3 regions of the Serratia sp. Sp408 genome follow, and region 3 is predicted to be linked to each of the others. Evidence: predicted binding sites of a transcription regulator. Region 3 holds the regulator's gene; each other region holds the start of a gene.

Region 1 (3,280 bases), on a different contig from region 3:
ACCGACGTTGAAATGTGAGATCGGGGTTAAGGAACAGGTTGCCGCCAGCGGCAGCAGGGCAAATGCCAGGGCATCATCATCCAGCCCGCAGCGCTGCTTGATTGCCTCAACCTGGCTGAGGTCGAACATCGCCGGGAAATCAGGTGTGTCCATATAAGGCTGCAGGGCGCTTTGCAAGGAAGCGGGCAATTGGCTGAAAGCGGTGTGAAAACGCGTATGCATGGTAGGTCTCTCTATTGATTAACGGGGAGGCCGCTGTTACCGATTCACATCGTTGGCGGTTTGCGCCACGCCTGACGTATCAGGCTTTTGCAGGCAGCCGCCGCAATGCAATCTCGAATTAATTGGATAGGGCATTCTAGGCAGCCCGCCATCAATAAAGTGTGATTAAGATCTCCTTATTGGTGAAATTCATGTAATAGAAATCATTATTGCGAGATGTATCGCAAGTTTTGGCCTTAGGCAAACAGATGCAACAGCAGCGGGAACAATAACGGCGCCAATAACGAGGTAATAATCCCGCAGACAACCAGAGCCAGTGAGCTGAATGCGCCCTCCTGATAGTCCAGTTCTACGCTACGCGCGGTCCCCAGGGCGTGTGATGCGCTGCCCATCGCCAGACCACGTGCAGATTTGGTGTTTATCCTCATCAGGTTGAAGAGGGGGTGGGCGAAAATAGCGCCGAAAATCCCGACAAAAATCACGCAGACGGCGCTGATGGCCGGAATGCCGCCGATCGATTCCGCCGTTGCCATGGCGATCGGCGTGGTGACCGATTTTGGCAGGATTGACGCGACGATTTCTGGCGTAGCGCCCATCCACAGCGCGATGGCGCCGCCGCTGATCATCGCGGTCAGACTGCCAATAAAGCACACGGTAATGATCGACTTCCAGCGTGCGCGGATCTGGTGTATCTGTTCATACAGCGGAAAGGCCAGCGCCACCACCGCAGGTTGTAAAAAGTCGTTCAGTATCTTGCTGCCCTGGAAGTAGCGTTGGTAAGGAATACCGGTGAACAGCAGAAAAGGAATGATGATGGCCATCGACACCAGCAGCGGGTTGAGCAGTGGCATTTTCAGTCGCTGCGACAACGCCCGTGCCGCGTAAAACACCACCAGCGTTAACGGTAACGACCACCAGATGTTATCCATCATTTGTCCTCCTTGGCATCGCGCTTGCCAGCGGCCAGGCTACGGTCGCGGTGAAAATAGTGGGAGGAATAACCCACCACCACCAGTACCAGCACGGTACTGACCAGGCAGGACACCAGCAGCGGCGCCAGATGATCGACAATCTGCCGATAATATTGCATGACACCGACGCCAATCGGCACAAACAGCAATACCATGTAACGGATGAAGACGTTGCAGCCCGGACGCACCCATTTGGCTGGCAGCAGTTGCGATGACAGCAGCGCAAACAGCAGCAACATGCCGATGATGCTGCCGGGGATGGTGATGGGTAAAAGGGCGGAAATCGCATTGCCGGCAAACAGGCAGAGATAAATTAAAGCGAAGGCCCGCAGGTATTTCCAACACAGTGCGAATAGGTTGGTCATGATTCTTTCCTGTTTAACTGATGTATTCATCATACAATTAAACTGTGAGCTTGGCCACAAAACACGCCATGAATCCTGTCTATGCATACGATGCCATTAGGCGCTATTGACGGCATGGAACAAGTGTAGGTTACGCCTCCTGTGCCAGCCGCTGTCGTTGCGCCAGCCGATGTCCGAGAAAGAAAAACAGCAGGCTGAACAGTGCGGCAGCAATCAGCATGACGAACATCAGCGCCGGTGCGGCATAGCTCAGCAACAGGCCGCACAGTACCGGATTGATGGCCCCTCCCAGATTGCTGAGGTTTTGCACGCCATAGTAACTGCCTTTTAAATGCCCGGGAGCAATGAAATCGATGAACATGTATTCCACCGGGATGACAATGATTTCGCCGAGGGTGAAAACCGCCATGGCCGTCGCCCACAGCCACAGCGACTGGCCGGCAAACAGAAAGCCCAGCAGGCCGATAATGAAAAACAGCGTGCCCAGCGTCAGCCAGCGCAGAATGTTGTCCTGCCGCATGCCGCGGCTCAGCAGATACTGTAACGCAATCACGATACAGGCGTTGACGATCATCACCAGCCCAATCACCCGGTAGGCGAAGTCGGCACTGGAGACGGTGATCAGGTACTGCGACAGATAACCGGTGAACTGGCCGAACACTACCGCGCCCAGCGTGCTGCCCAGGGTAAAGTAGATCAGCCGGCGATCCTGACGCAGGATTTTTGCCGTCTGGCGGAAGCTGGGCATCACCGTGGGCGCGTCCGATTGGCGGGTAACCTGCGGCTGCGCCTGTTGCTGGCGCAGCCGCAGGTTCACCATCACTACCGTCAGCAGTGCCAGGCCGCCGGAAAGGTAGAACGGCAGCAAGGGGCTAAAGCCGGCCACCAGTACGCCGAGCGATGAGCCGATCGCCCAGCCGACGTTCACCAGGGTGTAATTGATCGAAAACGCCTTGATGCGCTGCGCTACCGGCAGCCATTCGGCGAAACAGGCTTTAATGGTAATGCCAAGCACGGCATATGCGGTATGCAGCACCGCCAGCACGATGACTATGCTGCCCGGTTGCGCAATCCAGGGAATAATGAAAAAGCTCAGCGCGAACAACAGTATGGAAAGCGCAATCAGGGTGGTTTTGTTGAACTTGTCCACCAGATAGCCGCCATACAGGCTGCTGAGAATGCCGATCGTCAGGCTGAGACCAAGGATGATGCCGACGCTTTTAGGCAACAGATGGAAATGTTCGGTGAGATAAATGGTAATGAATGGCAGCGTAACGCCGCGGCCAATGGTCAGCAGTAACGAACTGGCCAACAAGGTATTGATTTGCGCCGGGAATCCCTTCATGACAATGCCTGTCTATGCATACAGTTATTAACACAGTGTTGATAACATAGCGCATTTTGGCAAACAGGAAAGGGGCTGATGGAAAATAAGCACAAAAAAGGGGCAACCGCTGTCGCCCCCGCTTAAAACAGCTTATTTGCCTGCCTGTGACTGTAGCGTGGCAAACCATGGCTGGACGAAATCGTCACTGCTGCCCCAGCCGGGAATGATTTTGCCCAGGCTGGCCACGTTTACCGGCCCCGGTTGGCTGACCAGTAGCGCCTGCGGAATGGCGGCGGCCTTGAATTGGTAGCTTGCCGGCGTAGTTTCACCGGCAATTTTGTTGGCGATAAGCCGCAGGTTTACCGCGCCGATCAGTTTGGTGTCTACCGCGACGC
Region 2 (3,280 bases), on a different contig from region 3:
AAAAAGCCCGCGTATTGCTGCAGTTGGCGCTGACGCAAACCAAAGACGCCCGCCAGATACAGCAACTGTTTAACCAATATTGAGAACTGGAGCGCGTCCTGTCAGGGCGCGCACCTCCCAATGTCAACGCAACGGCTAAGCTATAAGGCATCTTTCTTGCTGGAGGAGTAGTCTGCATGCGTGCGTTCGATATTAAGCGTATGGCGTTTGATGAAACATCCGTGGCGTTTCTGGCGGAGGTGGCAGCGCGAAGTCTGTTTACCTTCCTGCTGGTGTTCCTGTTTCTGAAAATGTCGGGGCGCCGTGGCGTCCGGCAGATGTCACTGTTTGAAGTGCTGATTATCCTGACGTTGGGCTCCGCCGCCGGAGACGTGACCTTCTATCATGATGTACCGCTGCTGCCGGTGTTGACGGTATTTGTCAGTATCATGGTGCTGTACCGGGTTTCCACTTTTCTGATGGACCGTCACCGCAAGGTGCAGGACTGGATGGAGGGACGGGCGTTGGTACTGGTCGACGACGGGGTATTTGCCTGGGATACCATGCGTCAGGAGAACATTACCCATGACGAATTCTTTATGGAGCTGCGGCAGGCCGGCGTCGAGCACCTGGGGCAGGTGCGGCTGGCGATTCTGGAAGTCAATGGCGGCATTTCGGTCTATTTTTACCCGCCCGATCGGGTTCGACCCGGTTTGCCGGTGTTGCCATCGCAGTGCGTGACCGCCGTCGATCGGGTTGAACAGGACGGCGATTTTGCCTGTAGTATTTGTGGCATGATTGCACCGCTGCTCAGTACGCAGCAGCATCAGTGTCCACGCTGCAAGAATGACCGCTGGATCGCCGCACTTTCTCATCGACGAGTTGGCTGAATACAGCATAAAAAACCGTGATAAGCCGCTGAATTGGCCGGTGTCATAGCGTTTTATCGCAAAAAATGGCCAACGTATGGCAGAGGCTGTTACCGCCGTTGTAGGCTGTTTCCCGCCGTCGGGCGAATAAGCGTTGCAGCGGGGGGGCGCGAGTGATAAAACCGATGTGCTGGATATCACATTATCCGGCCAGGGGCGTATTTCGGTTAGCCAAGCTGATTGGCGAAATAGTGAATGTGGTGAGGGGAAATGACTCAGGTTTATAATTTTAGTTCTGGCCCGGCTATGCTGCCGGTAGAAGTTTTGCGTCGCGCGGAACAGGAACTGTGCAACTGGCACGGCCTCGGTACATCGGTGATGGAAATCAGTCACCGCAGTAAAGAGTTCATCGCGGTGGCCGAGCAATCCGAACAGGATCTGCGCGACCTGTTGAAAGTCCCCTCCAACTATAAAGTCCTGTTTTGCCACGGCGGCGCGCGTGCGCAATTTGCCGCGCTGCCGTTGAACCTGCTCGGTGAGCAGACAACCGCCGATTACATTGACGGCGGTTATTGGGCGCACAGCGCGATCAACGAAGCAAAAAAGTACTGTTCGCCAAACGTGATTGACGTTAAAACCACCGTTGACGGTTTGCGTGCCATTGTGCCGATGAGCCAGTGGCAGCTCAGCGATGACGCGGCTTACGTTCACTATTGCCCGAATGAAACCATCGACGGCGTTGCCATCGATGAAACGCCAGACTTCGGCGACAAAGTGGTGATCGGCGATTACTCTTCGACCATTCTTTCCCGTCCGCTGGACGTTAGCCGCTTCGGGGTAATTTATGCCGGCGCGCAGAAGAACATTGGTCCGGCCGGCCTGACGCTGGTGATCGTGCGTGACGATCTGCTGGGCAAGGCGCGTCGCGAAGTCCCGTCCATTCTTGATTATACCGTGTTGGCCGAAAACGACTCGATGTTCAATACGCCGCCGACGTTCGCCTGGTATCTTTCCGGTCTGGTGTTCAAGTGGTTGAAGGAACAGGGTGGGCTGGTCGAGATGGAAAAACGCAATCGGGCCAAAGCCGATCTGCTGTACACCACCATTGACAGTTCCGACTTTTATCGCAGCCAGGTGGCGAGCACCAACCGCTCGTGGATGAACGTACCGTTCCAACTGGCCGATGCGGCGTTGGATTCGCTGTTCCTCAGCGAAGCCGAAGCCATTGGCCTGCAGGCGCTGAAAGGCCACCGCGTGGTCGGCGGCATGCGCGCCTCTATTTACAATGCGATGCCACTGGCTGGCGTGCAAACATTGACTGATTTTATGGTGGACTTTGAACGTCGCCATGGTTGAGTGCCGTCGCCCCCGATAGTGGGCGAGGTTGGCTGTTGTTGCAATAAAGCGGCTCCGGCATGATTCCCGGGGCCGTTTCGTTTATCAGATTTGGAGAGTTTTGTTCACATGGTGGATTCCCTGACGTTACAACCGGTTGCTTTGGTCAATGGCACCGTCAACTTACCCGGCTCCAAGAGCGTTTCCAACCGGGCTCTGCTGCTGGCGGCGCTGGCGGCGGGCACCACCCGGCTGACCAACCTGCTGGACAGCGATGACGTGCGGCACATGCTGAACGCGTTACAGGCGTTGGGGGTAAGTTATCAACTGTCTGCCGATCGCACCGTTTGTACGGTTGACGGCGTCGCCGGGCCGCTGGTGGCCAAACAGCCGCTGGAGCTGTTCCTTGGCAATGCGGGTACCGCCATGCGTCCGTTGGCTGCGGCATTGTGCCTGGGTAACGGCGAGGTGGTGCTGACCGGTGAACCGCGCATGAAAGAGCGGCCTATCGGTCACCTGGTCGACGCCTTGCGTCAGGGCGGCGCGCAAATCGACTATCTGGAGCAGAGTGACTATCCGCCGGTGCGACTGCGTGGCGGGTTTAGCGGCGGCAACGTTAGCGTCGATGGCAGCGTTTCCAGTCAGTTCCTCACCGCGCTGCTGATGACTGCACCGTTGGCTGAGCAGGATACGCATATCCATATCAAGGGCGAGCTGGTATCCAAACCGTACATCGACATCACGCTGCACCTGATGCGTACCTTCGGGGTTGAAGTCAGCCACGAGGATTACCGCGTGTTCCACATTCGCGGGCAGCAAACCTATGTGTCGCCAGGTGATTACCTGGTGGAAGGCGATGCGTCTTCGGCCTCGTATTTTCTGGCAGCGGCGGCGATCAAGGGCGGAACGGTGCGCGTAACCGGTATCGGTACCCACAGCGTGCAGGGCGACACCAAATTTGCCGATGTGCTGGCGAAGATGGGCGCGCATATTACCTGGGGTGATGATTTCATCGAATGTCACCGCGGTGAACTGAATGGTATCGATATGGACATGAACCATATCCCGGATGCCGCGATGACCATCGCCACCGCCGC
Region 3 (3,280 bases):
TTGGCCCCGAAGCCAACGACTTCGGCCTGCTGGAGCAGAGCTTCCGTGAATATGGCAACGGCGGCAGCGGCCGTTCACGTAAATATCTGCACACCTATGACGAAGCCGTGCCGTACAACCAGGTTCCTGGCACCTTTACACCGTGGGAAGCCCTGCCGGAACCCACCGACGTGCTGTTCTACGAAGGGCTGCACGGCGGCGTCGTCACCGATCAGCATGACGTGGCACAGCAGGTCGATCTGCTGGTCGGCGTGGTGCCAATCGTCAACCTGGAGTGGATCCAGAAGCTGATCCGCGATACTGGCGAACGCGGCCATTCTCGCGAAGCGGTGATGGATTCGGTAGTGCGTTCGATGGAAGACTATATCAACTACATCACACCGCAGTTTTCACGCACCCACATCAACTTCCAGCGCGTGCCAACGGTGGATACCTCCAACCCGTTTGCCGCCAAGGCCATCCCGTCGCTGGACGAAAGCTTTGTGGTGATCCACTTCCGCGGGCTGGATCAGATTGATTTCCCTTATCTGCTGGCGATGCTGCAAGGCTCGTTTATTTCGCACATCAATACGCTGGTGGTGCCCGGCGGCAAAATGGGACTGGCGATGGAGTTGATCATGGCACCGCTGGTGCAGCGGCTGCTGGAAGGCAAAAAGATTGAGTAGCCAGGCGACACCGGACGGGCGCGGGGAGGATTAGGCCACCGCGCCACATGCCATTAGGCCACTTCCCGGACTTCAAAGCTGTGGGTAACGCTGGCGGCCTTGCCGAGCATCAGCGCTACCGAACAGTATTTGTCGGCAGACAGATCCACCGCACGCTCCACCGCCTTGTCGCCAAGCCCTTTACCGCTGACGATAAAATGCAGGTTGATATGGGTAAATACCCGTGGTGCCTCTTCGCGACGTTCAGAGGTCAGTTTTACCTCACAATCACGCACGTCGTGACGGCCTTTTTGCAAAATCGACACCACGTCAATCGCGCTGCATCCCCCCACGGACATCAGCACCATTTCCATCGGACTTGGCGCCTTGTCACCGGCATTGCCGTCCATCAATACCTGATGGCCAGACGCCGATTCGCCAAGAAACGTTAACCCTTCAACCCATTTGACTCTTGCCTGCATGCTCATGACTCCGATTGATTCTTTGTCATCAGACTACGCGTTAGCAGCAAAACTGGCAACGGAACCTGATACTGGTCATGTGTGAGCGAGACAACACAAGACACCCGCGTCACTCTGTGCTACAAACAGAGCCGCAATAACGCTTTCTGGACAGCGCTTTCAGGGAAATGCCCACGGAAAGGCACCTTAATGTGTATGTTAACAGAATGTAGCTTGCAGCTCTCACTGCAAGTTAATATGCTAGGGCAATAGCGTATTTTTACGTCACGCCTCAAAAACGGTTAATGGTCGCCGCTCATGGACAGCCATAACACGTTTGACAGGGAACTCTGACCCCTGTGATACAGGCAGATTACAACAGAGGATAACAGCGAATGGTTCTCGGCAAACCGCAAACAGACCCTACTCTCGAATGGTTCCTGTCTCATTGCCATATCCACAAATATCCATCGAAAAGTACGCTGATTCACCAAGGTGAAAAGGCCGAAACGCTTTACTACATCGTGAAAGGCTCCGTTGCGGTGCTGATCAAGGATGAAGAAGGCAAAGAGATGATCCTGTCCTATCTCAATCAGGGCGATTTCATCGGCGAACTTGGATTATTTGAAGAAGGCCAGGAACGCAGCGCCTGGGTTAGGGCTAAAACCGCCTGTGAAGTGGCTGAAATTTCCTATAAGAAATTCCGTCAGCTGATCCAGGTGAACCCTGACATTCTGATGCGCCTGTCGGCGCAGATGGCAAGCCGCCTACAGATCACCTCAGAGAAAGTGGGTAACCTCGCCTTCCTAGACGTTACCGGCCGCATTGCGCAAACCCTGCTCAATCTGGCCAAACAGCCGGATGCCATGACTCACCCGGACGGCATGCAAATTAAAATCACCCGTCAGGAAATTGGTCAAATCGTCGGTTGTTCACGCGAAACGGTTGGCCGTATTCTGAAAATGCTCGAAGATCAAAACCTGATTTCCGCACACGGCAAAACCATCGTCGTCTACGGTACCCGTTAATCCATTAAAACGGCACGCTTCAAAAAATGCCGGTCAGTTAACGCTGACCGGCATTTTTATGCGCCGTTTACCGTGGGCACAGTCGGACATCCGATACCGTCTGCCGACCGCCAGTGGGTAGCTACCCGGCGTTGATCACGTCCTGAACCGCCAGCTCAAACAACGCCATACCGTCGGCAATATCTTGCGGCTCAACGACCAGCGACGGCGCAAATCGGATCACGTTCGGCCCGGCATTTAAAATCATCAGGCCACGCGCGGCGGCCGCGGTGAGGAAATCACGTGCCTTGCCGTGGTAAGGCGCCGTCAGTTCGGCGCCGATCAACAGCCCCATACCGCGAATCTCGCTGAAAATACGGTATTTTTCGCCAATGTCCCGCAACGCCGCAACATACAGCGTATGACGCTGTTCGACGCCGCTCAACACTTCGGCGGTATTGATCACGTCCAACGCCGCCTCCGCCACCGCGCAGGCCAGCGGATTGCCGCCATAGGTGGTGCCGTGGGTACCGACTTGCATCACCGAAGCAATCTCCTCGGTGGTCAGCATGGCGCTGACCGGGAAACCGCCGCCCAACGCTTTGGCGGTGGTCAGAATATCCGGCGTCACACCGTAGTGCATATAGGCGAACAGCTTGCCGCTGCGCCCCATACCGCTTTGCACTTCATCAAATACCAACAGCGCCTGGTGGCGATCGCACAGTTCACGCACACCTTGCAGGAACTGCGCATCCACCGGAGTAATACCGCCTTCGCCCTGAATCGGCTCCATCACCACCGCGCAGGTGTGATCGTCCATCACCGCCTTGACCGCCGCCAGATCGTTGAACGGTACATGCACGATGTCGGCCGGCTTCGGCCCGAAGCCGTCGGAATACTTCGCCTGGCCGCCAACCGAGACGGTAAACAGCGTACGGCCATGGAACGCGTTATAAAACGCGATGATTTTGGTTTTGTACGGGCTGTGGCGGGTAATGGCATAGTGGCGCGCCAGCTTGAATGCCGCTTCGTTGGCTTCGGCGCCGGAATTGGCGAAGAACACCCGATCGGCGAAAGTCGCGGCGATAAGCTTGCTGGCCAGGCGCAGCGACGGCTCGTTGGTAAAGACATTGCTGGTGTGCCACAGGGTTTCACCCTGCTGCTTCAG

The links. Region 3 encodes CRP, which controls carbon source genes, mostly activating them, when cyclic AMP is high. Its sites were predicted from a motif close to ATGTGANNNNNNTCACAT; they were not measured.
Region 1: the regulator CRP is predicted to act here: its motif matches at 1,601-1,618, upstream of AC2AXP_RS03090 (CidA/LrgA family protein).
Region 2: the regulator CRP is predicted to act here: its motif matches at 1,034-1,051, upstream of serC (3-phosphoserine/phosphohydroxythreonine transaminase).

What each region holds. Positions count from the first base shown of each region.
Region 1 covers NZ_JBXUFT010000001.1:627,616-630,895, forward strand. The annotation lists gene cdd (cytidine deaminase) at 1-222, opposite strand, end outside; gene AC2AXP_RS03085 (CidB/LrgB family autolysis modulator) at 459-1,154, opposite strand; gene AC2AXP_RS03090 (CidA/LrgA family protein) at 1,151-1,558, opposite strand; gene AC2AXP_RS03095 (MFS transporter) at 1,689-2,903, opposite strand; gene AC2AXP_RS03100 (sugar ABC transporter substrate-binding protein) at 3,036-3,280, opposite strand, start outside.
Region 2 covers NZ_JBXUFT010000001.1:790,392-793,671, forward strand. The annotation lists gene ansB (L-asparaginase 2) at 1-83, shown strand, start outside; gene AC2AXP_RS03775 (DUF421 domain-containing protein) at 177-869, shown strand; gene serC (3-phosphoserine/phosphohydroxythreonine transaminase) at 1,119-2,204, shown strand; gene aroA (3-phosphoshikimate 1-carboxyvinyltransferase) at 2,313-3,280, shown strand, end outside.
Region 3 covers NZ_JBXUFT010000007.1:168,396-171,675, reverse strand. The annotation lists gene AC2AXP_RS18795 (phosphoribulokinase) at 1-665, shown strand, start outside; gene AC2AXP_RS18790 (OsmC family protein) at 719-1,126, opposite strand; gene crp (cAMP-activated global transcriptional regulator CRP) at 1,501-2,133, shown strand; gene argD (bifunctional acetylornithine/succinyldiaminopimelate transaminase) at 2,255-3,280, opposite strand, start outside.